Regions from separate parts of the Peribacillus sp. FSL K6-1552 genome, predicted to be linked through region 3. Evidence: riboswitches for the same ligand, from Rfam matches in the RefSeq annotation. Region 3 holds a riboswitch; each other region holds the start of a gene.
The links. Region 3 has a riboswitch for glycine ahead of gcvT (glycine cleavage system aminomethyltransferase GcvT). Riboswitches for the same ligand answer to the same signal wherever they lie in the genome.
Positions count from the first base shown of each region.

Region 1: linked by a shared signal. The riboswitch ahead of NST21_RS15075 (amino acid permease) and the one ahead of gcvT (glycine cleavage system aminomethyltransferase GcvT) in region 3 are both predicted to bind glycine.
Region 2: linked by a shared signal. The riboswitch ahead of glyA (serine hydroxymethyltransferase) and the one ahead of gcvT (glycine cleavage system aminomethyltransferase GcvT) in region 3 are both predicted to bind glycine.

Region 1 covers NZ_JBBOST010000001.1:3,134,958-3,143,410, forward strand. Annotated here, with positions in the region: gene NST21_RS15075 (amino acid permease) at 1-801, opposite strand, end outside; glycine riboswitch at 1,167-1,223, opposite strand; glycine riboswitch at 1,227-1,329, opposite strand; gene NST21_RS15080 (DMT family transporter) at 1,803-2,123, opposite strand; gene NST21_RS15085 (DMT family transporter) at 2,164-2,493, opposite strand; gene NST21_RS15090 (Cof-type HAD-IIB family hydrolase) at 2,523-3,395, opposite strand; gene NST21_RS15095 (DeoR/GlpR family DNA-binding transcription regulator) at 3,528-4,310, opposite strand; gene NST21_RS15100 (ABC transporter ATP-binding protein) at 4,338-5,351, opposite strand; gene NST21_RS15105 (ABC transporter permease) at 5,351-6,223, opposite strand; gene NST21_RS15110 (ABC transporter permease) at 6,220-7,074, opposite strand; gene NST21_RS15115 (alkaline phosphatase family protein) at 7,191-8,024, opposite strand; gene NST21_RS15120 (ABC transporter substrate-binding protein) at 8,014-8,453, opposite strand, start outside.
Region 2 covers NZ_JBBOST010000001.1:3,123,591-3,134,918, reverse strand. Annotated here, with positions in the region: gene NST21_RS15075 (amino acid permease) at 1-549, shown strand, start outside; glycine riboswitch at 867-972, shown strand; gene glyA (serine hydroxymethyltransferase) at 1,092-2,342, shown strand; gene NST21_RS15065 (serine dehydratase beta chain) at 2,363-2,875, shown strand; gene sdaAA (L-serine ammonia-lyase, iron-sulfur-dependent, subunit alpha) at 2,875-3,756, shown strand; gene gcvT (glycine cleavage system aminomethyltransferase GcvT) at 3,777-4,886, shown strand; gene gcvH (glycine cleavage system protein GcvH) at 5,036-5,431, shown strand; gene gcvPA (aminomethyl-transferring glycine dehydrogenase subunit GcvPA) at 5,433-6,785, shown strand; gene gcvPB (aminomethyl-transferring glycine dehydrogenase subunit GcvPB) at 6,778-8,262, shown strand; gene lipA (lipoyl synthase) at 8,512-9,390, shown strand; gene NST21_RS15030 (iron-sulfur cluster biosynthesis family protein) at 9,429-9,734, shown strand; gene lpdA (dihydrolipoyl dehydrogenase) at 9,843-11,240, shown strand.
Region 3 covers NZ_JBBOST010000001.1:3,962,241-3,973,568, reverse strand. Annotated here, with positions in the region: gene NST21_RS19070 (class I SAM-dependent methyltransferase) at 1-387, shown strand, start outside; gene NST21_RS19065 (DUF2626 domain-containing protein) at 444-686, opposite strand; gene NST21_RS19060 (helix-turn-helix transcriptional regulator) at 772-1,473, opposite strand; gene NST21_RS19055 (Spx/MgsR family RNA polymerase-binding regulatory protein) at 1,690-2,052, shown strand; gene comGA (competence type IV pilus ATPase ComGA) at 2,176-3,261, shown strand; gene comGB (competence type IV pilus assembly protein ComGB) at 3,221-4,279, shown strand; gene comGC (competence type IV pilus major pilin ComGC) at 4,384-4,692, shown strand; gene comGD (competence type IV pilus minor pilin ComGD) at 4,685-5,143, shown strand; gene NST21_RS19030 (hypothetical protein) at 5,130-5,468, shown strand; gene comGF (competence type IV pilus minor pilin ComGF) at 5,416-5,895, shown strand; gene comGG (competence type IV pilus minor pilin ComGG) at 5,888-6,274, shown strand; gene NST21_RS19015 (YqzE family protein) at 6,568-6,768, shown strand; gene NST21_RS19010 (YqhG family protein) at 6,858-7,655, opposite strand; gene NST21_RS19005 (DEAD/DEAH box helicase) at 7,633-9,321, opposite strand; glycine riboswitch at 9,705-9,792, shown strand; glycine riboswitch at 9,796-9,879, shown strand; gene gcvT (glycine cleavage system aminomethyltransferase GcvT) at 10,032-11,138, shown strand; gene gcvPA (aminomethyl-transferring glycine dehydrogenase subunit GcvPA) at 11,157-11,328, shown strand, end outside.

The DNA.
Region 1 (8,453 bases), 830 kb from region 3:
GCTTTCCGATGGGATGATTGCGTTCCACGGATAAACACTCATAATGACAATAAGTGCGCCAATGTAGAAAATTATAATCCGAATAGGAATATTATTGATTGCTTTTGGGATAACTTTCTCTGGATCTTCTGTTTCACCTGCTGTAAGTCCTACAAGTTCAATACCAACAAACGCAAACACTACCATCTGGAATGAGAGGATAAATCCATTTATTCCATTTGGGAACATACCTTCGTGGCTCCATAGATTCGTGAAACTGGCTGCGCCTGAATCTGTGGAAAAGCCTTTAATAATCATGAAAATACCGATAACTATTAGTGCTAGAATAGCGATAACTTTAATTAATGCGAACCAGAATTCCATTTCGCCAAAAAGTTTTACGGTTGCTAGATTCATAAATAGCAAAATGACAAGCGCAATTAAACCTGGCATCCACTGTGGTACGGAGGGAAACCAATACTGGGTATAAAGACCAACTGCTGTTAAGTCGGCCATTGCGATTGAAATCCAGCAAAACCAGTAGGTCCAACCGGTGATAAATGCTGCCATATTACCTAAATAGTCTTTTACAAAGTCAACAAAAGAATTATATTCCAAATTGGTTAAGAGTAGTTCTCCAAGTGCGCGCATGATTAAAAAGCAAATTACGCCTGTAATCATGTAAGCAAATAAAATCGATGGTCCTGCTAAGTGAATAGATTTTCCTGCTCCGAGAAATAATCCCGTTCCAATTGCCCCGCCAATAGCGATTAGTTGTACGTGCCTGTTTTTTAGGCCTCTCGACAATTTTTGTTCCTGCATATGATTTCCCACTCCCTAATTTCCAGATAATTGAATAATAATATTCCGATAAAATTTTGACATATTATTATTCAATCCAACAAAGAAAACGCTTACAATTTTAATATAATAATACTCAATATGTTGCTGATAAATATTCTGGTTCTGGTGCAAACCTCGAAATAATCTACCAAGCTTTTGAAAAGATAAAGGTATTTCATTCAACCTATTGCAGATTCTCTCTAAGGTAAAAGTTGTAGTCAGGAAAATTGAAAAGAAAGACTCATTCTTTAATAAATTTCATAGCACAATCCTCCTTTTTTCGTTTGTGCTATCTTTCCCAGCATAAAAAGGGCAGAGGAAAGATAGGTGTTCTCCTATCTTTCCTCTGTCCTTTTACCTGAGAGTTTAACTCCTTTGGTGGCTCATGGCTCTCTCCAGAGACGCGTCCTATTGTGGTCCTTTTACCTGAGAGATTGATACCCAATTTTTTTGGGAATTGCCCCTTCGGTGCTAAACAATGCGTTTAGTCTCTCCCACAATTATCATCCGCTGATATAAAATTGCATTAACAGTTGTATAATAAATGGTTCTAATGGAAATTTCAACAAATATCTGAAAAAACTTTATTTTCAGAATTTTAAATATAGAGATAGAGCTTTCTGACAGTTCATAAATTATATGCCCCTAGTACCCCAAGTAAATTGTGAATTGAATAGGAGTAGATTGCTTTTTACAGTCGATAAACACCGTTCATAATAGTGTACTTTTACAAACTACTTATACCTTTCAAATATACATTACAGAGGATGCTATCTAGATAAAAGCATCCTCTGTTTACGTAATCATTATTATTGGAAATCATATAGAAAAACCTACAATTCAATACCGAAGTTATCTTTAATGTGCTTAATAGTTTTAGTCACCTTTTATCCAATCTTGAATAGTTTTCATCATTCTTCTCCTCCATAGGTATCGTACCTTTTTTCTTTATCTACTTATTGCCATTTTAAACCCTGACCTTAATGTCCAGAAGTCATTTTAATACCTACAGCCCCTGCAATAATACACATAATAAATAGGGTCAATCTTAAACTTTTAGGTTCATTAAAGAAGATCATTCCTGCTAAAACAGTTCCAACAGAGCCGATACTGGTCCATATTGCATAGGCAGTCCCCACTGGAATAGAAGTTAATGACAAAGAAAGAAAATAAAAGCTTAAACTCCCAAAAAAAAGACACGCTACAGAGGGAAGCAATTTTTTAAACCCGTCTGCACGTTTCAGGCTTATAACACTACCAATCTCGGCAAATCCGGCAATTAGAAGAAAAAACCAAGCCATTGAATCATCCCCTAACCTTGTATAAATCATATCATTTCCTTTAATATTTAGGTTCTGCTGGATTGATTTTTATTCCAATTATCCCCAATATCATTAAAGCCATAAAAAATACTTTTAGTGGATTAATGGTCTCTCCCAAAAAAAGCATCCCAATTACTACTGTTCCCACCGTTCCCAATCCAGTAAAAATAGCGTAACCAGTTCCTAAGGGAATTGAATGTAAAGCTTTTGAAAGTAAAAAGAAACTAAAGATTATAATAACTACCGTTACTATACTAGGTATAATTTTGGTGAATCCGTGAGAATATTTAAGACCGATCACCCAGACGATTTCCAAAAGTCCTGCCATTATGATATATATCCATGCCATTTTATCGCTCTCTCCTTCGGCATTGACACTTATTTTTGAACCACGAAGTTCTCCAAATATCGATAAATCGCATAAGCTACCCCATTCTCATCATTTTTAAGGGTTGTCGTTGTACAAACAGCTTTTATGACATCTTTCGCATTTCCCATCGCTACGCTGTATCCAACTTTCTGGAACATGGATAAATCATTGTTGCTGTCCCCGATTGCCATAGCCTGTTCTAAGGAGCCATTCACCAAAAAAGCCAATTTTTCAAGGGCCATTCCTTTTGAAGCTCTTTTACTAGTAATTTCAATGTTGTGATCAGCAGATGAAACAACCATCAACTCATCAAACTTTTTGAATTGGCTCCATGCTTCCTCTAATTTCTTTTTATCAAAAGAACATGCTAATATGTTATAGAATTCTTCCTCCTGTTTTAAGATATCATGATAGTTTTCGACTAAAACATATCCAAACTGGTCAAATTGCCTTTCCGCTACTTCAACTAATTCTTTCATATCTGTATTCAAATCGGCGCTTTTCAAACTTTTAATCTCATTATGGAAATGTTCTCTTCCCTTTTTAAGCGTATAAATGGCTTTATCAGTAAACACTTCGTAATAATAATTCCGTTCATCTAACCATTGGAGAATAGATTCGACACGATCTTTAGTTATCGTAATAGAAGAAATACACTTTCCGCTTTTGGAATGAGTGGTTGCACCATTTGTTCCGATTACAAATGGGGAAATCCCGGCTTTTTCACAAATTGTTTGAACGTCAAAATAAGCCCGTCCTGTTGAAATAACTACTTCAAAGCCTCTATCTTGGGCATATTGAATCGCCTTTTTATTTTCTTCACTAATTTCATTCTGGTCGTTTAATAATGTTCCGTCTAAATCTATCGCAATGAAACTCATGCTATATAGCCCCTTTTCTCATTCTATCTATTAAATTCTCTTTCTAGCTTTTATACCTGCTATCAATAAAAATCCAATCAAAAAAGAGAGAGAACTCCCTCATCCAACTCGATATGTCCTTTTATGGATTGACTATGCTTGAATCCAATTGATCTCCTCTAATTTTGAATGATTTCTCCATTCCTCTGGAAATGGTTGCTCGCAGACAATCACATCGACTTTTTCTAGAGGACAAACTTTACTAAATGTGTCGACACCAATTTTAGAGTAATCCGTTAGCAATATAACTTGCTTTGATACCTCGACCATCTTGCGTGAAACTAATGTTTCATGTAAATGATAATTACTAACCCCATTTTGAATGGAAACACCACCAGCTGAAATGAAGGCTTTATCAATATTAAATTGATTTAACATTTGTTCAGTGAGACCGCCGCTTATAGATTGATGCTTTGGATCAATTTGTCCTCCTAGTAATAGAATTTGTCCTGTAAACTTATTTTCATTGAGCAATTCGGTTAACACAGACGACACAGGAAGAGAATTGGTTAAAATCGTAATGTCTATTTTATTTTCGATACACTGCGCAAATTCAAGCATGGTTGTCCCTACATCAATGGCAATCACATCTCCGTTAGAAATGAGTTCTACTGCTTTTTTCCCAACCTTGATTTTCGCTTCTTGATTCACTGTTGTACGCTGTGTAAATGGAGGCTCCTCAAATTCAAAGACTTTTTTAATCGCTCCACCGTAAACCCTCTTTAAAAGTCCTTTTTCCTCTAATATCATCAAATCGCGTCGAATCGTTTCCTCTGAAACATTAAATTGATCAACTAATTCCATAACTTTTACTTTTCCCATTTTGTTAAGTTCTTTTAAAATTTCATTCTTTCTTTCTTCAGGCAAAACAGACATATTCCTTCCCCCGTGATCATTAATAATTTATAAAATAATGCATTCTTTCTTCGGTACAAGAATATGAACGCGTGCTCCTTGCTCAAACATTTTCCCTCGGTGGTGAAGATAGTCTACAAGGAAAGCGGACTCATCTGTTTCTACTTCATATCTTAAAACATTCCCTGTCATAGAAACATCTTTAATAAACCCTTTAATTCCCCAGTTCTCTTGTAAATCCAAGCTATCCTCACCAGCAGAAACTAATTGTAAAACTTCAGGACGAATGGCGACTTCATTCCCTTTTAATTCTGTGCTGCGAACAAGTTTATGGAAAACTTCCATATTACAAACATTATAATTTCCGATAAATTTTGCAACAAATGTATTGACTGGAGAAGTATAAATTTCTGATGGAGAACCGGATTGTACAACTTTTCCTTTATTCATGACAAAAATTCGATCAGACATCGTCATTGCTTCTTCCTGATCATGAGTAACAAAAATAGTTGTAATATCTAACTCTTTCTGTATTCTCTTTAATTCTTTTTGCAAACTTTTTCTAATTTTAGCATCCAATGCGCTTAACGGCTCATCCAAAAGCAGTACTTTCGGCTCCATGACAAGCGCACGGGCAAGAGCAACCCTCTGCTGTTGTCCACCAGATAATTGATGAGGATACGACTCTTCTTTTCCTATTAAATCAACCATATCAATCATATTTTTCACTTTTGATTTAATATTTTTTACCTTCTTCATTTTAAGGCCGTACGCGATATTGTCAAAAACGCTCATATTTGGGAAAAGCGCATAAGACTGAAAAACCATACCGACTTCACGCTGACGCGGTGATAAATGAGTAATATCTTTTCCATCAATTAAGATTCTTCCTACATCAACACCTTCAAGCCCTGCAATGGAACGTAATAATGTACTTTTCCCGCATCCGCTTTGCCCAAGAAGTGTAGCAAATTCTCCTTTTTTTAATGTTAAAGAAATGTCATTTAGAACGACTTGATTTTCATACCCCTTAGTCACTTGATCGATGGTTACATAGCTCATTACTTTTCACCTTCTATAGCAGTATTTTTATTACAGTATTGTTTTTTTAAAAATGAAAGAATTCGCTTCTTATTTGACCCGACAGGATTTTTTTCGTTTCTAAACGTAAGTTTTAATACAATCCCCGTTAAAAGTAAAATCATTGAATAATAAGTAATAACAATTGCACTTGTTAAGTGACCACTGCTGTTTAGTTTGTCGGCAAGATAAATTTGAATGGTTTCAAATCGGCCCCCGACAAGCAAATTGGCAAAAGCAAACTCACTAAATAAAAGAGCGACTGATAATAAGGTAGATACTAAAATACCAGATATAATATTTGGAAACACCACTGTGCGAAACGACTGGAATTTTGTAGCACCGAGTAATTCAGCTGCATCAACAAGCTGCACAGCATTAATCGTACGAAGACTGCTACGAATACCTTGATACATAAATGGCAGAATCGTTATGAAATAGGCACCGATTAAAATCCAAGGTGTTCCGGCAATTTGAATCGGTCCATCTGAATATACCTTGATTAATCCTACAGCTCCAACAATGGGAGGAATTCCATAAGGAAGCATAGCTGCTGCTTGAAGTAATCCTTCCCATTTACTGAAATATACCGTGATGATAAAGATAGTCGGAAGCATAATAACAACACTAAGACCTACAGACATGACAATTAAAAACAGCGTTCGTCGAAAAGCATCATAAAACCGTTCATCTTGAAATAATTCAATATACCAATCCATTGTATAACTCTCAGGTAAAATGGTATGATCCCATTTACCGGCAATCGAGAATAAAAATGTTCCTACAAGCGGAATTAATAAATATATAACTAGTAACCCAACAATCACTTTATGAAAAGTCAATGAAGATTTCATCGTAAATCCCTCCTAATGCGGCGCATCATTCGTTCATTGAACCACATCGCCCCTATCATTGTCGCTGCTAGAAGAACTCCCATCGCACTACCTAGCTGCGGCTTTAATGCAACGTCACTAGCAACTAGAGAGGCAATTTGCAATGACAATAAGTTATAGTTGCTGCCTACTAATGCATAGGCAGTAGCGTAAGCTCCCATCGAATTAGCAAACAAAATACTGAAAGTACCTACAATACTAGGTAAAAGAACTGGAATCCCAATGTGAAGCCAAAATGATAATGTTGATCCTCCTAATAATGAAGAAGCTTCTTTCCATTGTTTCTTAATTCCTTGATAAGACGGGTAGATGAGCATAATAGCAAGCGGAATTTGAAAATATATATAAACAAGAATGAGGCCTGTCCATGAATATAAATTAAAATCCGCAAACACATCCCCACCAATCTTTGAAAAAAGTAACGTAAACAACCCATTGTTTCCAAGTAAAATAATAAATGAAAATGAAAGGGGAATACCCTCAAAGTTCGACGTCATATTAGCAATCATCAGTAAGCGATTTTGTATTTTTTGTGAGAACTTTGTAATCGAATAGGCTGCAATGACTGCTATAATCACAGAAGTTACAGCAGAAAATAAAGAAATGACAAGGCTATTTTGAATGGCTTGTAAGTAAAATTTACTTTTAAATATGGTGATATATTGATCAATCGTAACTTGAATTCCATTGTCTGCATAAAAACTATTTTTAATCATTGCCACTAATGGTCCTATTTCAAATCCAATCACAAACAAAATAAATGGCAGTAAAAGAGCTAATAAGTAAATTTTTTGTTTTTTTATTTTTCGCAAGACTTCTCGCTCCTCTTTGTTCTCTAACAATTTGGGAATTGGTTTAACCGTACGTACGTTAAACCAATTCCCGTCAACCTTCATTCTTCATTATAATGTTGAATAGTGTATCTTTTTTAAAGGGTATTTTTTCCTTTCAGACCTGGAAATTGATATGAAATCATTTTATTGGACGGCTCAATATTTAAAAGTTCACAAACGAGCGGTGCAAAAGCTAATTGCGGAACCACTTCACTGTAAACGCCAGGCTCAACTTTTGGACTCATGATAAAGAGCGGTACATCACGCTCACCATCAGTTATGCCGCCATGGTTGCCATATTCACTCATGCCATGATCAGATGTAATTAAAATGTGGTAACCTTCTTTGATCCAAATTGGCAAAAGTTGTGCCAACAAGCTTCCCATTTTTAAGATTTGTTCACGATATTCTTTCGATTCCGAACCGAAAATTTCTCCTTTTACATCTACACCGAGCGGATGAATATATAAAAAGTGTGGGTCATACTTTCTGCGCAAAGCTTCTGCATCCATTAACACATGGCTGTCTGGATAGTCATCATCCCAATAAAATTTTCCATATTGAATCGGCTTAGATTCATCCTCTTGCTCACGATCTTCAATAAAATGGAATGGCGCGCGATTATAAAGTTCGCTTACCCAGTAATAAGATACCGTTCCGTTTCTTAAGCCGTTTTCTTTCGTAAGATGAAAGAGACTTTTCTCAGTAGATAGGCGAACGGCTTGATTGGACGTAATTCCGTTCTCTGATGCCGGTGTACCCGTTAGTAACACTTCATATAATGGACGGGAAAGACTTGGGAGTTCCGACTTTACTTTGTAAAGTGCTGCCTGATTTGTTTCAACTAGATGTTGAATAAATCCAAGAGCCTCACATGCTTTATCATATCTCATACCATCAACAATAATTGCTATTACTTTATTTGACATGGACTAACACCTCTTCTTGCCAAAGCTGTGGTAATTTCTTTGCCGTTTCTTCCCAAGCTTTGTAATCTTCAATTGGTTTTGCATTTTCATACTGTTCTTCTGGAACCATTTTTTCAGCTACTTCTTTCGGTAGTTCTACATCGCGAATTGGACGGGCAAATCCTTTAGCTAAGTTAATTTGTCCTTCATCGCTTAAGATATATTCTCTAGTTGCCATCGCCGCATGCGGATGCTTTGCATTTTTGTTAATAATAGTTGCGTAGCCGCTTACGACTGAACCTTCACTTGGAATGGCGACTTCAAATTGATCGCGGTTAATTTGGTCAGCGTAACCAAGAGCATTGAAATCCCATACTAAGGCAACTTCCACTTCCCCTTTTTCGATATTAGCTGGTTTAGCATCAGTTAAGCTAAGGCGGCCTTGCTTGG
Region 2 (11,328 bases), 840 kb from region 3:
GCTGCTGGTATCGTCAATTTTGTCGTCCTAACATCGGCTGCTTCGGCATGCAACAGCGCAATCTTCAGTACAAGCCGGATGGTATACTCACTTGCCAAAGATAAAAATGCACCTGTGCCATTTGCAAAACTTAATGCCCGTAAAGTACCTTCCAATGCACTGGCCTTTTCAACTGTCGTCATTCTAACTTCCGTTGTTTTGAACTATTTAATGCCAGAAGGAGTATTTACGTTAATTACAAGTATTTCTACAGTATGTTTCATCTTTATTTGGGGAATTACTGTCATCAGTCATTTGAAATACCGCAAAACAAGGCCAGATCTAGCGAAAATGAACAAATTTAAATTACCATTTTATCCAATTTCTAATTACTTGATCCTTGCTTTCCTAGCGTTCGTACTTGTTGTGCTTGCACTTGCGGAAGATACTCGTGTTGCCTTGTTCGTAACTCCTGTTTGGTTTATTTCGCTGATTGCGATTTATAAGATGCGGAAAACGAAGGTAAATCATGCGGATCAGGCGAATCAGGGGAAGGTAGCGGAAAATTAAGAGGCAACGGACAAAAGTCAGTGACCTACTATTAACTTTATCAAAATAGTCAACTTGCAAAAAACGATGATACAAGCAGCCGTGAGTAATCTGGATGACCATATGTGACATTCATAAAGTAAGAATTTTCAAAAAAAATAATGTTAACGCTTACAAGAAAATCTTGACATTCTTATTTCCACCAATTATTCTAAATATAATAAAATTCAATATGAGCGAATGACGGTTGTGGGAGAGTGCAATGCGACACGCCACCGAAGGAGCAAGTTCCAAAAAGACCCTTGGAACAAATCTCTCAGGTAGATGGAACCACAACTGGACGCACCTCTGGAGAGCGCGTATAAAGTAGTACGCCACCAAAGGGGAAAGGCCCTTTTAATATAAAAGGGTTAAACTCTCAGGTAAAAGGACAGAGAAGGGTAGAGAAAGCTAAACTAAGCTACCCTTCTCTGTTCTTTTTTGTGCGCAAAAAAGGGTAGTGTTTCGTAGTCACTAGCTATGCAACAAACCTTTAATTCAAAAATTTTCAAGGGGGAGTACAAATGAGTTTACAGCAAAATGATTCAATCATTTTTCAAGCTATCAGAAACGAGCAAATTCGTCAGCATCAAACCTTAGAGTTGATTGCATCAGAAAACTTCGTCAGCCAAGATGTATTAGAAGCAATGGGAAGTGTAATGACGAATAAATATGCAGAAGGATATCCAGGAAAACGTTATTATGGCGGATGTGAATTTGTCGATGTGGCAGAACAAGCAGCTATTGAGCGCTTAACAAAGCTGTTTGGTGCCAAATATGCAAATGTTCAGCCTCACTCGGGTGCACAAGCAAATTTCGCAGTATTTTTCGCACTGCTTCAGCCTGGTGATAAAGTAATGGGAATGAACCTTTCACATGGCGGCCACTTAACTCATGGAAGTCCAGTCAGTGTTTCAGGAAAATGGTTTGAAGTTGTGTCTTATGGAGTTAGAGAAGATACCCAATTAATTGATTATGATGAGTTGGAAGCTATCGCAAAGAAAGAAAAACCAAAATTGATTATTGCAGGGACAAGTGCCTACCCAAGAACCATTAATTTTGCACGATTTAGAGAAATTGCTGATCAAGTTGGAGCAAAACTTATGGTGGATATGGCTCATATAGCAGGGCTGGTAGCAGCCGGTCTTCACCCATCCCCAATCCCATATGCAGATGTTGTGACAAGTACTACTCATAAAACATTGAGAGGGCCTCGCGGGGGTATCGTTTTAACAAACGATGAAGAGATTATCAAATCGATTAATAAATCTGTATTCCCAGGAATTCAGGGCGGCCCTCTCATGCACATTATTGCAGCAAAAGCGGTCGCTTTCAACGAAGCATTACAACCAAGCTTTAAGGACTATGCGAAACAAGTCATTGAAAATGCTGCAACACTTAGTGAAACATTAAAAAATGAAGGTGCAGCTCTTGTTTCTGGCGGAACAGATAATCATATTGTCCTTTTAGATTTACGTCCGTGGAATTTAACAGGAAAAGAAGCAGAGAAACTATTAGAAGAAGCAGGCATTACCGCTAATAAAAATACGATTCCATATGATCCAGAAAAGCCATTTGTTACGAGTGGTATCCGAATGGGAACAGCAGCATTAACAACTCGAGGCATGAAGCAGGATGAAATGGTGAAAATCGGTGAAGTGATTTCAGCTGTTCTAAAGAGTAAAGGGGATAAAGACGTTCTTGAGAAAGCAAAAGAAACAACCAAAGGAATTTGTGATATTTATCCGTTATTTCAACAACCAATTATTGTGTAAGAAAAAAAGGGGGGGACTCAATGGAATTTCAAAGTTGTTTTGACATAATAGGTCCAATCATGGTAGGACCGTCAAGTTCCCACACAGCCGGAGTCGTGTCAATCGGTAAATTCATCCATGAATTGTTAGGAGATTATCCAAAAGAAGTCAAAATTGTATTCTATGATTCATTTGCTGAAACCTATCAAGGACATGGAACAGATAAAGCACTGCTTGGCGGATTACTTGGGATGGATACCGATGATTCACGCATTAAAAACTCGTTGGAATGGGCAAAAGAGAATGGAATGCAGTACGAAATTGAATTTGAAAGCTGCTGCGAGTATTTTGACCATCCTAACACAACAATCGTGACAGCAAAACGCGGCGATTGTGTAGTAAAGGTAGGCGGAGCATCACTTGGTGGTGGTTTATCCAAGATTTTCATGATAGACGACGATATGGTAGCGATTCGTCTCAGTGCAGGTGATGACTTTTCAGCCCTTGCTAGTTCTTATCATCCAAGAAAGAAAGTAATGGACAAGGCTATATGATGGAAATCCAGACCATGAAAGAACTAAATGAAGCTTGTCAAAGAGAAGAAAAAAGCATTGGCGAAATCATGCTAATGATGGAAGCAGAAAAGTCAGGAAGAGACCAACAAAGTATTATCAGTATGATGGAAGAACGATTGATTAAAATGAAGGAAGCCGTTGATAACGGTATAAAGGATGCCACAACCGCACCGAGTGGAATTTCTGGCGGAGATGCTGTGAAAATGAATGATTACGTTCAACAAGGTAAATCTTTGTCAGGCAGCTATATAAGCAACGCAATGAGCTTTTCATTGGCAACTTCTGAAAGTAACGCCCGAATGGGGGTCATTGTAGCTACCCCGACTGCGGGTGCAGCAGGGATTCTGCCTGGGGTACTGTTTTCGCTTCATAAAAATGATGGCACGCCTTATAAAGATTTAGTTATGGGGTTATTCACAGCAAGTATGCTCGGGCTTGTCATTGCGAACCGTTCTTTCATTTCGGGGGCTGCTGGAGGCTGTCAAGCAGAGGTGGGCTCCGCAACGGCCATGGCAGCGGGGACAATCGTTGAGTTAAAAGGCGGAACACCACTGCAAGCCGTGAATGCGACAGCCATTGCGATGAAGTCACTTTTAGGATTGGTTTGTGATCCAGTCGCAGGACTTGTGGAAGTTCCTTGCATCAAGCGGAATGTGATTGGAACCTCAATTGCATTTTCAGCGGCCGACATGTCTCTAGCTGGGATTGAAAGCCGCATACCTTGTGATGAGGTAATTGAAGCCATGTATAAGGTTGGAAATGATATGCCAAGGACCCTTCGAGAAACGGCTCTTGGTGGCTTGGCAATGACAGAAACCGGTAAACGGGTGAAAGAACGTCTTTTTTGTAGGAAATCATGAATCATAATCGGGGGTAGATCATGGGTACTGAAACAGCATTAAAGCAAACACCGCTTTTTGAAGTATATAAAAAATACGGAGCAAAAGTTATTGATTTTGGTGGCTGGGCTCTGCCAGTTCAGTTTTCCAACATTTTAGAAGAGCATGAAGCTGTTCGAACAGAAGCAGGACTTTTTGATGTTTCTCATATGGGAGAAGTACTTGTGGAAGGGAAAGATGCCGAGAGTTATATTAACTACCTTGTTACAAATGATGTAACAAAGCTTAGCATCAATCAAGCACAGTATACCGCAATGTGCTATCCAGACGGCGGAACGGTCGATGATTTATTAGTTTATAAATTAGGGAATGAAAAATATTTACTCGTTATTAATGCCGCAAACATTGAGAAAGATTACGAATGGATGAAACAGCATGTAAAAGGAGAGATGGTGCTCCAAAATATTTCGGAAGACATCGCTCAGCTTGCAATCCAAGGTCCAAAGGCAGAAAGCATTTTGCAAAAGTTAACCGAAATGGATTTATCAGAAATTGGCTCTTTTAAATTCGCCCAACATGTCAACATCTCCGGGATTACCGACATACTTGTATCCCGTACAGGTTACACAGGAGAAAATGGATATGAACTTTATTTAGCAGCAGACAAAGCGGTAGTACTCTGGGAAAAGCTCTTAGAAGCAGGAACCACGAATGGATTACAACCATGTGGACTTGGTGCACGGGACACTCTTCGACTTGAAGCACGTCTTGCACTCTATGGCCAAGAACTCAGTAACGATATCAGCCCGCTTGAAGCAGGAATCGGCTTTGTCGTAAAGACGAACAAAGAAAGTGACTTTATCGGAAAATCTGCTCTTACAGAACAAAAAGAAGCTGGATTAAAACGAAAATTAGTAGGGATTGAAGTAACAGGCAGAGGGATTCCGCGTCATGGTTACAAGGTAATTTCTCAAGGTGGAGAGGAAATAGGTATTGTTACATCCGGAACACAATCACCATCTTTGAAGAAAAGCTTAGGTCTTGCCTTGGTATCAGCCGACCAAGCTGAAGTGGGGACGCCGATAAAAGTGGAAATTCGTAATAAACTGATTGAAGCTGTTATTGTTAATGCACCATTCTACAAAAGATAAGTGGAAATATTTTAATAGAGATATCGTGTAGTTTTTAAGTCGATTTCCGTTACTTTGCACGTAGACCGAAATCGCAACCTGTTATGAGTAAAATTGGTCTTTATTTTCTGAATTATGACAAAATTAAAAACGGAGAGGGAGAAAAAACAATGACAAAAGTAACATTAAGTTTACGATATAGCAAAGAACATGAGTGGGTGCAACAATTAGAAGGAAATCGTGTACGTATTGGAATCTCTGATTATGCACAAAAGGCGTTGGGTGATATCGTCTTTGTTGAAAATCCAGCGATTGATGATGAAGTAACTGTCAATGAATCGATGGGGACGATCGAGTCAGTTAAAGCAGTTTCCGAACTTTATTCACCTGTTTCAGGTACGGTAGTTACTGTAAACGAAGAGTTAGAAGGCGCTCCAGAGACAATTAACGAGCATCCATTTGATGCAGGGTGGTTAGTCGAAGTAGAAATGTCCAATCCAGAAGAGTTAAATTCACTTCTAAACGAAGATGAGTATCGAGCATTAACTAATGAAGGAGAGGAATAATATGACAGCAACTTTTAGATACCTCCCTGATACGAAACAAGATCAAAAGGAAATGCTCACATATTTAAATATTTCTTCTATAGATGAGTTATTTGAAGATATTCCAGCTGAAATTAGCCTGCAGGGTGAGCTAAACATCCCGGAGGCGGTCCCTGAACCGCTTCTTTTGAAAAAAATGAATCAGCTTGCTACAAAAAACAAAAATGCAAATCATTACCCAACTTTCCTAGGTGCGGGTACATATGATCACTATATTCCAAGTGTAGTAAATCATATGATTTCACGTTCCGAATTTTACACAGCTTATACACCCTACCAACCGGAGATCAGCCAAGGTGAATTACAAGCGATTTTTGAATTTCAAACGATGGTTTGTGAATTGACAGGAATGGCTGTGGCTAATTCATCCATGTACGATGGTTTTACATCGCTTGCAGAAGCTGCATCACTTGCCGTTGCATCTACAAGACGTTCAAAAGTACTTGTATCCAAAGCGGTACATCCTGAATCCCGTGCTATTTTACATACAGTAGCTGGAGGTCCGGGATACACAGCTGAGGAAGTAAATCTTGCTGATGAGGTTACAGATTTAGGGAAGCTGCAAGAACAAATCGACAAGGACACTGCTGCCGTAATTGTTCAATATCCAAATTTCTTCGGTTCCATTGAGGATTTAAAAGCAATTAAGAAAATTGCGGAAGAAAAAGGTGCCCTTTTAATCGTAAGCGCCAATCCTCTTGCACTAGCACTCTTGCAGGCTCCTGGGAAACTTGGGGCAGATATTGTGATCGGTGATATGCAGCCATTAGGAATCCCGATGTCCTTTGGCGGTCCACACTGCGGCTATTTTGCGGTAAGTAAGAAACTCATGCGCAAAATCCCAGGACGTATTGTAGGGCAAACAGCAGATGAAAAAGGACAACGTGGGTTTGTGTTAACACTGCAAGCGCGTGAACAGCATATTCGCCGTGATAAAGCCTCATCCAATATTTGTTCTAACCAGGCATTAAATGCTCTTGCCTCATCTATTTGTATGACATCTCTTGGAAAGCAAGGGATTCGTCAAATGGCACAGCTAAACATTGAGAAAGCTGATTACATGGCGAAAACTTTAGAACAGAAGGGCTTTACCATAATCAATGAAGCACCATTCTTCAATGAGTTTGTTGTCGGGCTTCCTCGACCGGTAAAGGAAGTCAATGCAAAACTTCTTAAGGCGGGTATTATCGGTGGATTTGATTTAGAAAGTGATTACGGCTTTGGAAATCAAATGCTGCTAGCTGTGACTGAGCAGCGAACAAAAGAAGAAATTGACCAATTTGTTGATGTTTTGGAGGCGATTGTAAATGGTTGAATATAATGAGTTAATTTTTGAAATAAGTCGACCAGGACGTGTGGGCTCAAGTCTTCCGGAAAGTGACGTTGACTATGTTGATATAAATGACAAATTTCCAAAGCATTTAATTCGTGACGAACCGGCGGAGCTCCCAGAAGTATCAGAGTTGCAGCTTGTCCGCCATTACACAGCGCTTTCTAATAAAAACCATGGGATCGATAATGGGTTCTATCCGCTGGGTTCTTGTACCATGAAATACAATCCGAAAATAAATGAAGATGTGGCACGTTTGGAAGGATTTAGCCGCATTCATCCATATCAGCCGGTTGAAACTGTACAGGGTGCACTAGAGGTTTTATATGAATTACAAGAAGAGCTAGCTGTCATCACAGGAATGGATGCTGTAACTTTACAGCCATCTGCAGGGGCTCAAGGGGAATGGACAGGTTTAATGATGGCTAAGGCGTATCATGCTCAAAAAGGTGAAACCAGAACGAAAGTACTTGTTCCAGACTCCGCGCACGGTACAAATCCTGCAAGTGCAAGTGTTGCTGGTTTTCAAACGATCACGATCCCATCCGATAAAAATGGATTAGTTAACCTAGAAGAATTAAAGAAACATGTAGGCCCTGATACTGCTGCGCTAATGTTGACAAATCCAAATACCCTTGGACTTTTTGAAAAAGAAATTGTGGAAATCGCTCAGGTTGTTCATGAAGCTGGCGGCTTATTATACTATGATGGAGCGAATGCCAATGCCATTTTAGGTAAAACAACACCAGGTCAAATGGGCTTTGACATCGTGCACTTAAATCTTCACAAAACATTTACGACGCCTCATGGCGGTGGCGGTCCAGGGGCAGGTCCTGTCGGTGTGAAAGAGAAACTTATTCCTTTCTTGCCAGTTCCGCGAATAGAAAAATCCGGGGATAAATATGTACTGAACTCAGATCATTCGCACTCTATAGGACGGGTAAAAGGGTATTATGGAAACTTCGGAATTCTCTTGCGGGCGTATACTTATATTCGCACGATGGGGCCTAAAGGGCTGCGCCAAGTATCTGAAAGTGCCGTACTTCATGCTAATTACCTTCGCAAAAGATTAGCGCCATATTTTGAAGCGCCATTTTCACAAATTTGTAAGCATGAATTTGTCCTATCCGGTTCTAGGCAGAAAAAGCTGGGTGTAAGAACGCTTGATATGGCAAAACGTCTGCTAGATTTCGGCTACCATCCGCCGACCATCTATTTCCCGTTAAATGTTGAGGAATGTTTGATGATTGAACCGACAGAAACAGAGTCGAAGGAAACACTCGATGCTTTTGCGGATGTAATGATTCAAATTGCCAAAGAAGTGGAAGAAAACCCAGGGGTTGTTTTAGACGCACCACATACTACGGTCATAGGGCGATTGGACGAGGTCCAAGCAGCTAGACAACCAATTTTGCGTTATTCCAAAGAGGAAGTAGTAGAGGAAGAAACGGTAAAGTCATAAATAAATGCTTGAACATGAACCACCAGGGATGAAAATAAAGAGAAAAAGGAAAGTCTCATTATTTTATTCATGGTGGTTTGATTAAGCGCGTGTAAAAAGGATGACAAAAAGAGCCAAGAAGTGCAAGGAGAAATAGTCTTGAGAACCAAAAAGTCAGAGCAACGGAGAAACTCAATCGGTCTTTTTATAGGACTATTGAATAACCTCTTTAAAGCTAAAATTACATCTGCTCAGAGGAGTGAGTAAAAAATGTCCATCAGTGATCTTCGTAAACCAGAATGGCTAAAAATTAAATTAAATACCAATGAACAGTATACGGGCTTAAAGAAAATGATGCGTGAAAAAAAGCTGCATACTGTTTGTGAAGAAGCAAGATGTCCTAACATTCATGAATGCTGGGCGGTCAGAAAAACGGCAACTTTCATGATTTTAGGAAGTGTATGTACGCGTGCTTGCAGGTTCTGTGCAGTTCAAACTGGGCTACCTTCAGAGCTTGATTGGGAAGAGCCTGAACGTGTCGCAGAATCAGTAGAGCAAATGGGCTTAAAGCATGTCGTTATTACCGCTGTTGCTCGTGATGATTTAAAAGACGGCGGAGCAGAGGTATTTGCGGAAACTGTAAAGGCAGTGAGGCGGCAAAATCCATTTTGCAGCATTGAAGTTCTCCCCTCTGATCTGAATGGGGAATATGACAACTTAAAAACATTGATGGATACAAGGCCAGACATTTTGAATCACAACATTGAAACAGTAAAACGCTTATCTCCAAAAGTTCGTGCACGTGCAACATACGAACGTTCACTAGAGTTTTTAAGCCGGGCAAAGCAAATGAATTCCACTATCCCGACGAAATCAAGCATTATGATTGGTCTAGGAGAAACAAAAGAAGAAATTATGGAAACGATGGATGATCTTCGTGCTAATGAAGTGGACATTATGACTATTGGTCAATATTTACAGCCTACTAAACGACATTTGAAGGTCCAAAAATATTGGAGTCCAGAAGAGTTTGAAGAACTGAAAAACATTGCCATGTCAAAAGGATTTAGTCATTGCGAAGCCGGTCCGCTTGTTCGCTCCTCCTATCATGCAGATGAACAAGTCCGTGCAACTAAGGCTAATGCGTAATCATTTTTCAATAATCCATTAAGAAAGGGGAGAATCAGATGATAGTCAAAATAACAGTGGCAGCCATAATTAAGCTGAAGGAAATGGCTCGTAAGGATGCACAAATTCCTCGCATTGATGCCGATATTGCCGGCGGCTGCGGGGTGTCGGTGAAGTTCTCCCTCGTATTGGACGAGCCCCGCAGAAACGATACAATTATTGAATATGAGGGAGTTCAGCTTAGATTAGATCATTTTACAAAACGCTATTTAGATGAGGAGACACAAATTGATTATTTAGAAGATCGTGGCTTTATTGTCGGAGATAGCTTTGCATCCAGTGCATGTGCCATTGAAATAGATTAATAGAATCGTTACAGCTTACCAATTATATAGAAGATCGTGTTTAGAAAGGTTTTTTTCTTACAATATTCAAATATCCAAGTTTATTAAAACAAAAGGGGGAAGTATTAGATGAATCAAGAATATGACATTGTTATCATCGGAGGCGGCACCGGTGGATATGTTGCGGCCATTCGTGCGTCTCAATTAGGATTAAAAACAGCGGTAGTTGAACGAGGTAAACTTGGTGGAACATGCCTTCATGCAGGTTGTATTCCAAGTAAAGCCTTATTAAGAAGTGCAGAAGTATATTCAAATGCAAAGAATGCAGATAAATTCGGTGTTATTGCCCCGGAAGTAGGACTGGATTTCTCAAAAGTACAGGCCAGGAAAGAAGAAATTACAGAACGCTTATATAAAGGTGTACAACATTTAATGAAAAAAGGAAAAATAGATGTGTACGAGGGTAAAGGAAGTATTTTACAGTCAAAAGATGTTTTGGTGAAATTGAATAATGAAGAACGGGAAATGATATTAGTCCCCAGAAATATTTTAATAGCAACAGGATCTCGTCCGAGAACACTTCCCGGTTTAGAAGCGGATAGCGAATATGTGATGACATCGGATGAAGCACTGCAAATGAAAGAGCTCCCAAATTCCATCATTATTGTCGGCGGCGGTGTTATTGGAATGGAATGGGCATCGATGCTTATTGACTTTGGATTAGAAGTGACTGTGATAGAGTATGCCGAGCGCATTTTACCGACGGAAGATAAAGATATTTCAAAGGAAGTACAGCGACTAATGAAGAAAAAAGGTGTGAAAATTGTAACAGGGGCAAAGGTTCTTCCAGAATCGTTAGAAAAAGGGGATGGTGTCTCTATTAAGGCGGAATATAAGGGGAAAGAAACGACATTTACAGCAGAAAAATTATTAGTATCCGTCGGAAGATTACCTAACATAGAAGGCATTCATCTTGAAAATACGAAAGTTGAAGTCGAACGTTTTATTCAAACAAATGAGTATTATCAAACGAATGAGCCAAACATTTATGCAATTGGAGATGTGATTGGCGGATTGCAGCTTGCTCATGTTGCTTCACATGAAGGAATTATCGCAATCGAACATATGGCAGGAGAAAAACCTGTGCCGCTTGATCCAACACTTGTTTCAAAATGCGTATATAGCAGTCCTGAGGTAGCGAGTGTCGGTCTAACAGAAGAAGAAGCAATGCAGAAAGGATATCAAGTAAAAACAGGCAAATTCTCATTCCGTGCGATTGGAAAGGCTCTTGTTTTTGGTGAATCAGATGGTTTTGTCAAACTTGTTGTTGAAGAAGAATCTAATAAGTTATTAGGAGCGCATATGGTTGGGCCACATGTAACCGATATGATCACAGAGGTTGGTCTTGCACAGGTATTAAATGCAACTGCCATGGATATCGCTCATACAATACACCCGCACCCTACATTAGCGGAAGCTATTGGGGAAGCAGCCCTGGCTGTGTATGGTAAAGAAATACATGCCTAGATAAAAATCCTAGTAAAAACTGAAAATATGTGTTGTGATTGCAAAATTCTTTGTAATTCTTTCGCCCATCCTCACAGTATTTCAAGAT
Region 3 (11,328 bases):
TATGGCTATACGGAACAGGAGTGGAAGGAACCAGCCCATCTTCAGGGAAGCTTAAGAGGGTATTATCAGCATAAAATGATGAAAAAAGTACTTGAGTATCCGGGTGAGATGGATCTGACATCACATATTCATTTTGACACATTAATCGAAAGCGGGAAAAATGTGAATTTTTCTATGGAAGGACTATTTCAGCAAAATGAATTTTTACTCAAAATAGGGATTCTTGAGGAACTGAAAGACCACCAAGAGACGGATCCTTTCTCAAAAACAGCAAAGCGGAACCGAGCAATACGGGGGTTAATTGTTCCTGGTGGCCATAGTGAGTATTTTAGGGTGTTGCTGCAATCGAAGAATTTATCCGAGAAAGTGAGACTATTTCCTGAATAAGGACATGTAGAAACCCATGAATCAAGATTCATGGGTTATGTATATTGCTCTGTTCCTTAATGTGCAGTACCTGGCGTCATCATAAATACGCTCCAGTAGGAAAATCCTGCAAAGAAAACGGTAAGATAGGCGCCAAAAACATAAATATACATGCGCTCAGATAATTTCAAATAACTTAAGAGTACAAAAAAGCCGGTTTGTGCGAAGAAAAGTAAAGAAGTTTGATGCATATGGCCAAGATAAAAGAATATTGCCATAATTCCTGTCCAAAAACCACATACTCTGAACATGCGTTCCATCCGAATCCCTCCTTTTGTCTAGTCGTGTGCATTCAAAATAATTATAAATGAAATTGTAAGGTAATGTAAAGGATGCCTTTTGTTTCTATGCGAGAACCGACGCCTGATAAGAACATGTTACACAATTTTCCATCATATTTCCTAATTCCACAATTTTGACATTGTCAAACAATGCTTCAAACATACCTTTTAAGAATGAATTGTGCATTGCACAGATTGTACTAGGCTCGACATTGGTAACCTCTTTAAAAGGACAATTGAATATTCGAAAGAGAATGTTGTTTTCTTCTTCGCTTGCCTGTATTTCAGGTGAGAACCCAGCAATGGTAGCTGCATTTTTAAGCATGCTGACTTTTTCATCAAAAGTCAGATCGTCAATCGAAGTTGAGCTTAGGGATAGCTGCTGATTGATTAATTCCTCGCCAAATACCTTCCCTGTTTCATAAAGAGCCTTTTTTCCATGTTCTCCTAATGTCATCATCGTCTTAATGGCAATTCTTGAAAGAAGCTGATAGTCCCTGTATGGAAAATGAAGTTGAATGACTTTATCGGATAATCGATAAAGCCTGCTAGGGCGTCCGCCTTTCCCTGTCTTACGTGCATCCGAGGTAAGCATGTCCACATCTTCAAGTTTAGATAAATGTAGTCGTGCTACATTTGGATGAATTTTAAAAGAATCGGCAATTTGCTGTACAGATACATCTTGATGGTTGTTAACGATATATTGATATATATAATATCGGGTGGGATCTGCTAATACGTTTGTAATTCTTAACGTTTGTTCCATTATACCCTCCTGCTGTTCCAATAGTTTAACTATATTCCATTATAATACAGGTAGAAAAAAATGGAATAACAGAAACAGCAATCTCCCTTAAGTTAAGAAAAAGTTCACATTTCAAACAGAGATATAGTGCAAATGAATATACAAAACTTAAACAAATGTTATACAATTATTTTATAGAATCTTTAAAAAACAAAATGTGAACGGAGAGTGTTAAGAATGGGACGGTTAAAACGGTTAACTTTCTTTTCATACCCAAGCTGTACATCTTGCCGAAAAACAAAAAAATGGTTAAAAACCAATCAAGTATCCTTTGATGAACGTCATTTATTCAAAGAAACTCCAACAGAAGGAGAGTTAAAAAGAATCCTTGAATTGACAACGGAAGGACTTGATGAGGTCTTAGCAACAAGGAGTGAAGCCTATAAATGCTTACATGTTAATATTGACGAAATGCTACTTTCTGATGTCATCCAATTATTAACAAAAGAACCTAAATTATTAAGAAGACCCATCCTCATTGATGGAAAAAAGCTTGTGGTTGGACATAATGAAGATGCGTTAAGAAATTTGGTTTCATAAAAGCAAAATTTGAAAATGAGCATATAAGTTTATTCTCGAATCTTTTTTCGGGGATTTTTTTATTTTATAAGGAGGAATTTGTCGTGCAATGTCGAAACACTACTACAAGATACTTAGGAGGTGATGAAAGATTTGATATCGATTGAAAAGAAAGCAGAAAAAATCCTTTCCCGTGCCATTCAATTATCGGCATCGGATATTCACGTTTTACCACGCAGAGAGGGCCCTCTCATTCAATTCAGGATTGACAACAAACTCGTTCCTCAGGAAACATTGTCATTCTTTGAAACGGAACGACTGATCTCCCATTTAAAGTTCCTTGCCGCTATGGATATAGGTGAGAAAAGAAGACCTCAGAGTGGTTCAATTACCGTCAATTTATCAAAAAAAGTGGTTGGACTTCGCCTTTCCACATTACCAACTGCACATCTCGAAAGTTTGGTCATCCGCTTGATTCCCCAGCAGAATATCCTTCCTCTAGAACAGTTATCCCTATTTCCAAACACCGTTCAAAAACTGGTTGCCCTTCTGAAACATTCCCATGGCATGCTCATATTTACCGGTCCGACTGGTAGCGGGAAAACCACAACATTATACTCCTTGCTTCATCATTCAAAAGAGATGATAAACCGGAACATCATTACCCTTGAAGATCCCATTGAAAATGTGTCAGAAAAGGTATTACAAGTTCAAATTAATGAAAAGGCAGGTATTACGTACTCTGTTGGTCTAAAAGCTGTGCTTAGACATGATCCTGACGTGATTATGGTCGGGGAAATCAGGGATTCTGAAACAGCAAAAATTGCAGTTCGCGCTGCATTAACGGGTCATTTAATCCTCACGACCATGCATACAAGGGATGCACAAGGAGCTATCTCTAGGTTGCTCGAATTTGGAATCAGCTTGCTTGAGATAGAACAGAGCTTGATTGGTGTGACGGCTCAGCGGCTAGTTGAACTAACATGTCTGCAATGTAAAGAGGTTTGTACATCTGCTTGCCAAATGATTGCTCGTAATAAAAGGGCAAGTGTGTATGAACTGCTATATGGAAAAAGCTTGGCAGAAGTATTGAAGATGACGAAAGAGGAAAAAGGGAAGGGGACGGTCTCCTACCGCCAATTAAAGGATGAGATAGGAAAAGCGGTGGCAATGGGCTATGTGGATTCACATGAATTTGAACGGCTGGTATACGATGAAGGCAAAAAGTAAATGGAGGATAAAAGAACAAGCTGTCTTTATCTCGAAGCTGGGGGAATTATTAAGTCATGGCTATCCCTTAGCCGAGGCGATACATTTTCTGGAGTTTCAGGAATCAAAGAAGAAAGCTGAGGATTTTACTCAGGCTATTCAGGATTTAAGGAACGGGCATCCGCTGCATCAAGTGTTAACCCATCTTAATTTTCATCCACAACTTGTAAGTTATATATTTTATGGAGAACAATGCGGCGACCTCAATAGGGCGTTGATAGAAGGAGGTAGATACTGGAAGAAGAGGACGGAAGATTTGGATAAAGTGAAAAAGTTGATGGTGTATCCAATTTTCTTATTCTTTTTTGTGAACATCGTGTTTTATATCCTGCAGAGTGTCCTCCTTCCAAAATTCCAGACAATCTTTTTTACGATGGATGTTGAACAGAATATCATCCTGAAATTACTGGTAGCCTCTTCAGTTATCCTCCCTGTCATCCCCTTCATCTTGCTCGCATTGCTCCTTTTCTTTTTTTTACTCAAACAATTTTGGTTTAACAAGTTATGCCCCTTAAGGCAGCGAAGAATATTATTAAACATTCCTCTCGCAGGCACATTCATTAAGTTATATGAAACGTATTTTTTTGCAAGCCAATTCAGTGGCTTACTCTCTGGAGGGCTTTCCATTAACGAAAGCATCAAATTATTCTCCGTAAATCAGCAGCAGCCTTTTTACCAGAAACTTTGCTCAATTATTAAAGATGATTTAATTGAAGGCAGATCGCTAGAAATGATTTTTCAGGAGCTGCCTTACTTTGATAGAAATTTACCATTAATAGCCGCAAATGGTCAAAAGTACGGCAGGCTTGATTCAGAGTTACTTCATTACAGTCGTTTTTTGCTAGAGAAAATTGAAGAAAGAATGAATTCAATTTTGAAAATCATTCAGCCTCTTATGTTTTCATTGATTGGTCTGCTGATTGTTTCCATTTATTTAGCGGTCTTACTGCCAATGTTTTCTCTGCTCGAGGGGATATAGAATATTCTTAATAAATTCTGGAGGTGAATCTGCGCTGAAATAATTTTGGGAATAGGAAGTGTGAAATTTCTAATCTATTTTTATTTTTTTAGCAGCAGAATGATATGAAGAAAGTGTTGAATGAAAGAGGTTTTACATTAATTGAAATGCTTATTGTTTTACTCGTAATTTCCATTCTATTGATTATTACAATCCCAAATATAACAAAGCATCAATCGACGATTCACTCTAAAGGGTGTGAAGCGTTTGTTAAGATGGCTCAAGCACAGGTGCAAGCCTATGAAATAGATAATGGCAAACTTCCTGCAAGTATTGATGAAATGGAAAGTCAAGGGTACCTTAAACAAAAATCATGTCCGAATGGTGATGGTATTAGTCTGGATAACAAGGGAAAGGTTACGGTAATTGAATAGCAGCAAATTGATTGTGCGGCCTTCCTGTGGAGGTTATACCCTGTCAGAAACCCTCATCGTCCTCGTTATTTTTGTACTGCTAAGTGGCATCGGTCTAAATTTATATCCAAGCTTTATTAAAGGAATGGAAAATAAGATATTCATTTCTCAATTGAAAGAGGACATTTTCTATGCGCAGCAGTATGCCATCAGCCATGAAAGTCTGATTTACCTTCATATGGATAATACGAATAGGATTTACACGGTAACATCCTATAAGGAGGGGGTTGTGCTTGAGAGAAGCATACCAAAGGATATACAGTTCTTAAGTGGAACATTAGGACTTACGTTTCATTTTAATCAGTATGGAAATGCTTCAAAAGCAGGGACGATGATGATTGATACGACAAAAGGGAAGTACAAGTTAGTCCTTAATATCGGTAAAGGGAGGTTTAGGATTGAGAAACAGTAGAGGGTACGTCTACTTAGAAATGATAGCCGCTTTTTCGATTTGTATAGTCTTGGTCATTTCGATTCTGCCGATACTTGAGGAGATAATGACCAATCGGAAAAATGTTGTCTTAAGGACAGAAGCCCACTATTTGTTATATGAAAGATTGACCGCCTTCATGGATGGGGAGGTAAATGCTGTCGACCAGGAAATCCATTATCAGAAAAGATTGTATGAACTAACATGGAAGGAACAGAAGGATTTCCCAGGTATGATTGAAGGATGTGTACGATATGAAAATGAAGTGGGTAAATCAGAATCCATTTGTGATGCTGCGAAAAAATGATGGCTTTACAATAATTGAAATGCTTTTTTCTTTAATGATATTAATGACCACCTCTATTTTCATCTTACAACTTTTTTCAATTATTCACACACAGTTGGAATCAAAAGAGAAATTGCATCCTAAAGAGTGGGAGATCTTTACGATGCAAATGCAACAGGAGGTCAGGGGTGCTAAAAGTCAGGATGTAATAGAAAATAAATTATATTTACTTTCAGGTGACCAGTTATCTTTTATTGAACAATATGAAGATAAGCTCCGCAGGCGAGTGAATGGAAAAGGTCATGAGGTCATCCTGCAGAACATTTCAAAATTTAAGGTTGAGAAGGATGGTAACGTCATTGTGTTAAATATAACGGATAAAGCAGGGAATACTGTTATTCGCAGGTTTCATCCTTTCTTTAAAAGTGAGACGAAAGTTGATGAATAATCAAAAAGGGGTCGTTTTCCCGATGGTCATGATTGTAGCGAGTGTTTTTATCATGTTCACGATATTAATGATCGATCAATTTGTCATCGATAAAAAATTTTATAAAGAAGTGGAAGAAACGCTTGTGGCCGATCATTTAGTGCATCTAGCCGTTAATGAGGTAACAGCTGGATGGGGTGAAGATATACCGAAGAACCTTCAGGGGGATATCTCATATCCCAATGGTGATGTCCATTATATATTAACGAAACAAGATGCCCGTTATGCCTTTATTGAATTTGCTTCCTCGACTAAAGATAACCGAGTTGGTAGAATCATTATTCAATATGACAAAGAGTTAGGTAGAGTTGTAGAATGGATAGAAAAACAGTCCGTATAACCCGTATGAAGGCGCGGATTCAGTGATATGGAGTTGATAGACTGAAAATACTCCAGTGTGAAAACTGTGTCAGTAACAAGTGGAGAAAGGATTCAGGAAGGAGGAAAACGTTTTTGGCTGACTGAGAATGGGATTACGAACGGAATGATTTGTCCAATGTCAGGCTTCCCCTAAATGGAAATGGAGAACTTACCATCGATACAACAAGCAGGCCCAAATAGTAACCATCTCGGGTAAACTAGAAAGAATAAAAGAAGCATAAGCGGGGCATACTTTATTTAGGGTGATATTGTATGTCTACTAACGCTTATATCAAATATCTTACACAGCAGCTTGTCGAATATCTTAATTTGACTAAGAAAGAACGGAAAGAAAAACGTCGTCATCGGAAAGAGGATAAAAATACTGGTGTGTCCCACTGGTTTGGTATTGTCCCTTTCGCTTTGTCGATGTTTGTAAGAAAAAAAATCAAAAAAAGAAAACAGATGTCCTAAGCTTTTGGACATCTGTTTTTTTTGTTTAGTCAGGCAAACCTAGCTAGGCGGTTGTAGTAGAGAAATCATTTCTGAAAAAATAGATCCATTTATCCTAACGCTCTATCTGATAAGTAAAATAAACCGCCATTGATGATTGATATTAGAATATTTGGCTCATATTGGGCCTGTAATGCCTGTTTTTCAGTGAAATAACTTTCGCTTTTTTCATCCATATCCTTATAAAAATGCTCCAATAAATTTAAGTCATTCTGCCAGCGCTCCATGGCTTCTTCCGCCCAAGAATGGTCATCGTTCTCGAAGCTGGTTCGGATATATGTATCAAGTCTTGCTAACCCACTCTTTGGCATGATTAATGGTGAGAGGGTGAAGGAGTAATCCGGTATCTTTGGGGTGACTTTAACCGGTAAAACACGATTGTGAAATCCTTCCATGATCTCCCCGGAGATTAAATTCAATCCGACAGACATAAAGGTATCTTTTTTTCGATCACATTGATAAGATATTTTTACATTTAGTGTAAGCCAGGGGAACAATGGATTATGCCGACCATTTGAGGGGAGTGTATCCTCGAAAAGTCTAGTATATCCAGCCAGCCTTTTTGTTGATTCGATAATTTGATGGAGACGGGGCGAACCAAAGTGAATTCGTTCTCCTTTCATATTGGGTGGAGCCTGTTCAGGATCAGTAATGAAAGTAATCTGGGCTGGGTTTGGAATCCCGCCCGTTTTTTCAAGATAATGCCAATAAAAGGGACGGTTCATTAACTCTTTATCCATTTCAATCGTCAGTTGAACAGTGATATGGGATGGGGCATTCTCTAGTACTTCACAATCATTAGCTTCAAAGAAAGTTATTAAAAAATCATGAATTTCCTGTTGCTGCATGAATCTCACCTTCCTTCATAGTTTGAGCGAATTGAATCATCGATGAAAAATTATCCATCTTGATTTTCATTTCACCCTCAGTTCGGGACTCGCCGACCACGTCAATTAAATATTCTTCGATGTTGGTAATATCCAGCTTCGTTAAAATATCATCCAATTCACCAATTACTTTTTCAAACAAATGGATTTTTTCATATAATAATTTCAAAATATGTTCTTCAACTGTATTTTTCGTTGCAAAGTTATATATCATGACATCTTCTTCCTGGCCAAGTCGGTGAATCCGTCCAATTCTTTGTTCAAGTCTCATTGGATTCCATGGCAGGTCAAAATTAATCAAGTGGTGGCAAAATTGAAGGTTTATTCCTTCCCCACCGGCTTCGGTAGCAATTAAAACTTGAATCTGCTTTTGGAATAATTCTCTCATCCAGTCTTTTTTTCCACGCTTAAAGCCGCCGCGGAAGGGAACTGAGGAAATTCCATTCTGTTGTAAATACCATTGTAAATATAGCTGAGTGGCTCTGTATTCGGTAAAGATAATCACTTTGTCATCAATTTTCTTGATGAGTTCTAAAGCTTTTTCAGCCTTGGAGTTTTGTTCTGTTTCATTTACCTTCTCAAACAGCTCATCTAGCTTTGCTAAAAAGTCAGGGGAAGGCTGTTCATATTTGGCTTTCATGTTTTTCAATGTATAAAAAACGGCTTCTCTGCTGCTGCATGCTTCTCTTTGGAGCGTGAGTGCTGAAAAAGAACTTCCCTTCGATCCATCTGAAATAGGCTTAAATTTGGAAACAGCGTCGTACAAGGCTTGTTCAGTTGGAGAAAATTCAATGATGATTGTTTCCACCTGCCTTTTTGTCCATTCAATTCCAGTATCAGCCCGTCGGTTCCGAATCATTACAGTGTTGACGAGTTCCTTTAGGTGCTCATCCTCAATAACATTTCGGCCTTTGCCTTTATATTTCTCAGAAAAGAGTGTTGCATTTCCCAAGTGTCCCGGTTTCAATAACGAAACAAGATGGAAAATTTCTTCGACTTTATTTTGAATTGGCGTAGCTGTCAGCAATAAACAAAATTTCTTTTTCAGATTTTGGACAAATTCATAGTTCTTCGTTTTATTATTTTTAAGTTTATGAGCTTCATCAATAATGATAAAGTCATATTGCTGATTAAAAATGATATCTCGATGGGGAGCGCGTTTCGCTGTATCAATGGATGATATAACAACATCGCATGATTCCCACACATAGCTTTTTCTTTGAACAACAGCCGGAATATGAAACTTGGTATTCAATTCAAAAGCCCATTGACTTACAAGTGAAGCGGGGACAAGAATTAATACTTTTTTAACAAGACCTCGGATCATATATTCTTTAAGAATCAAGCCAGCTTCGATTGTTTTCCCGAGACCTACTTCATCAGCTAAAATGGCTTTTCCATTCATCTTTTCAACTACCTGCTTTGCCGCTTCCAATTGGTGGGGAAGCGGGGTGAGCTGTGGAAGATGCTTGGGTGCCTGTAAACCTTCAAAATCAGGAATAATGAGGTTTTCTTCCATTTGAACAGCCAATTTATAAAGCTCCCAATTACCCCATGGACCGTCATTTTCCATCTTTTGTAGAAACTCGTCATTCCAATCAGAACTGAAGGATATATTAATTTTCATTGAAACTACTCCTTCTAAAATCATAATTTTCTTATTTAAGGTTGAAACCCGAACATTTTATATGTGAAGTAAGAAAAATATTTCTCTGTAAAAGATATTGCAGAGAAAAGTTTCTTAAGGTAGGATGTAAGTATATTTAGAAAATTCCAATATCCCAAAACGCTTAAAAGAAGCGTACATTTTTATGAATGTAGTCATGTTTTTCATAGTATGGGCAACTGCCTCTTACTTTATCCCAGATTAACAGACTAGAGATCATTCATTAAGTTCTGAAGTTTTAAGGAGAGTTGGTAGAGAAAGCATTTTGTAAATGCACAGAGGTTTTACTAACTATCAGTAGGATTAATTACTTTCCTAATTGGTGGAGACACATTTATATGCGGGTGAAGATAAGGGGAGAGACTACGAATGTAGCGCCGAAGGAGCAAACTTAGCAGTGAATCTCTCAGGCAAAAGAACTCTTATTGGACGCAACTCTGGAGAGCGCCGCTCGTTGCAGAACGGCCACCAAAGGGGAAAGCCTATTATATAGGTAAACTTTCAGGTTTCAGGACAGAGAAAAAGCTCTTTAGGGCTTTCTCTGTCCTTTTTTGTGCCCTTTTTTCCACATTATGAATCAGGATGAGAAGTATAAGAAGATCTGACAGGATGGAAAGAAGCTTTTAGAAAAGTGAGCAAAGTAAACTAAAAAATCTAAGGGGGGTCATTTTTTGACCAATTTAAAAAGAACGCCACTATTTGAGGTTTATCGAGAATACGGAGGAAAAACGATCGATTTTGGCGGCTGGGAACTTCCTGTCCAATTTTCGGGTATCAAGGACGAACATGAAGCAGTTCGTACAAAAGCTGGCTTATTTGATGTTTCCCATATGGGTGAGGTTGATGTGAAGGGCCCAGGGAGTCTTGCCTTTTTACAAAAAATGATGACCAATGATGTATCAAAGCTAAAACAGGGCGGAGCAATTTATACGGCTATGTGTTATGAAAACGGCGGTACTGTTGACGATCTTATCATTTATAAAAAGGCAGAAGACGACTATCTGCTCGTGGTCAATGCCGCCAATACAGAAAAAGATTTTAACTGGCTACAAGCTAATTGTTCAGAGGATGTCCAACTTTCGGATGTATCAAGCGATTATACACAGTTGGCACTGCAGGGACCTTTGGCAGAGAAAATATTACAAAAACTATCTAATGATACACTTTTGAGTGAAATTGGCTTTTTTAAATTCAAGGAAAATGTCCTGATAAATGGGCTTTCCACGATGGTTTCACGTACAGGATATACGGGTGAAGATGGTTTTGAAATATATAGCCACAGTGAAAATGGCCCGGCCCTATGGAGAGCTATTCTAGATGCAGGAAAAGAAGAAGGGATACAGCCGATAGGTTTAGGGGCACGTGACACACTCCGCTTTGAAGCTAAACTTCCGCTTTATGGACAGGAGCTTTCACCGGATATTACCCCAATTGAAGCCGGGATTGGTTTTGCGGTTAAAGTAGATAAGGAAGCCGACTTTTTCGGGAAAGCCGTTCTTACTGAACAAAAGGAAAAAGGGGCACCACGTAAGCTTGTCGGAATTGAAATGATTGACCGCGGCATTCCTCGTCATGGCTATAAGGTATACAGTGGGGATAAAGTCATTGGTGAAGTTACGACTGGCACTCAATCACCAACATTGAAGAAAAATGTAGGATTGGTACTTATCGATAAAGATTATTCGGTGATGGATTCTGAAGTCGAAGTGGAAATTCGTTCAAAACGATTGAAAGCTGTTATTATACAAACACCTTTTTATAAAAAACCACGTAAATAGAGAGGAATGGTCATTAAGATGAAACATCGTTACTTACCCATGACAGAGCAGGATAAACAACAAATGCTGGAGGTAATAGGGGTCCCTTCTGTTGAGAACCTTTTCAACGATATTCCTGAAAGTGTCCGCTTTCAAGGCGAATATGACATTAAACCAGCTAAATCAGAGCCAGCCTTAATGAAAGAATTAT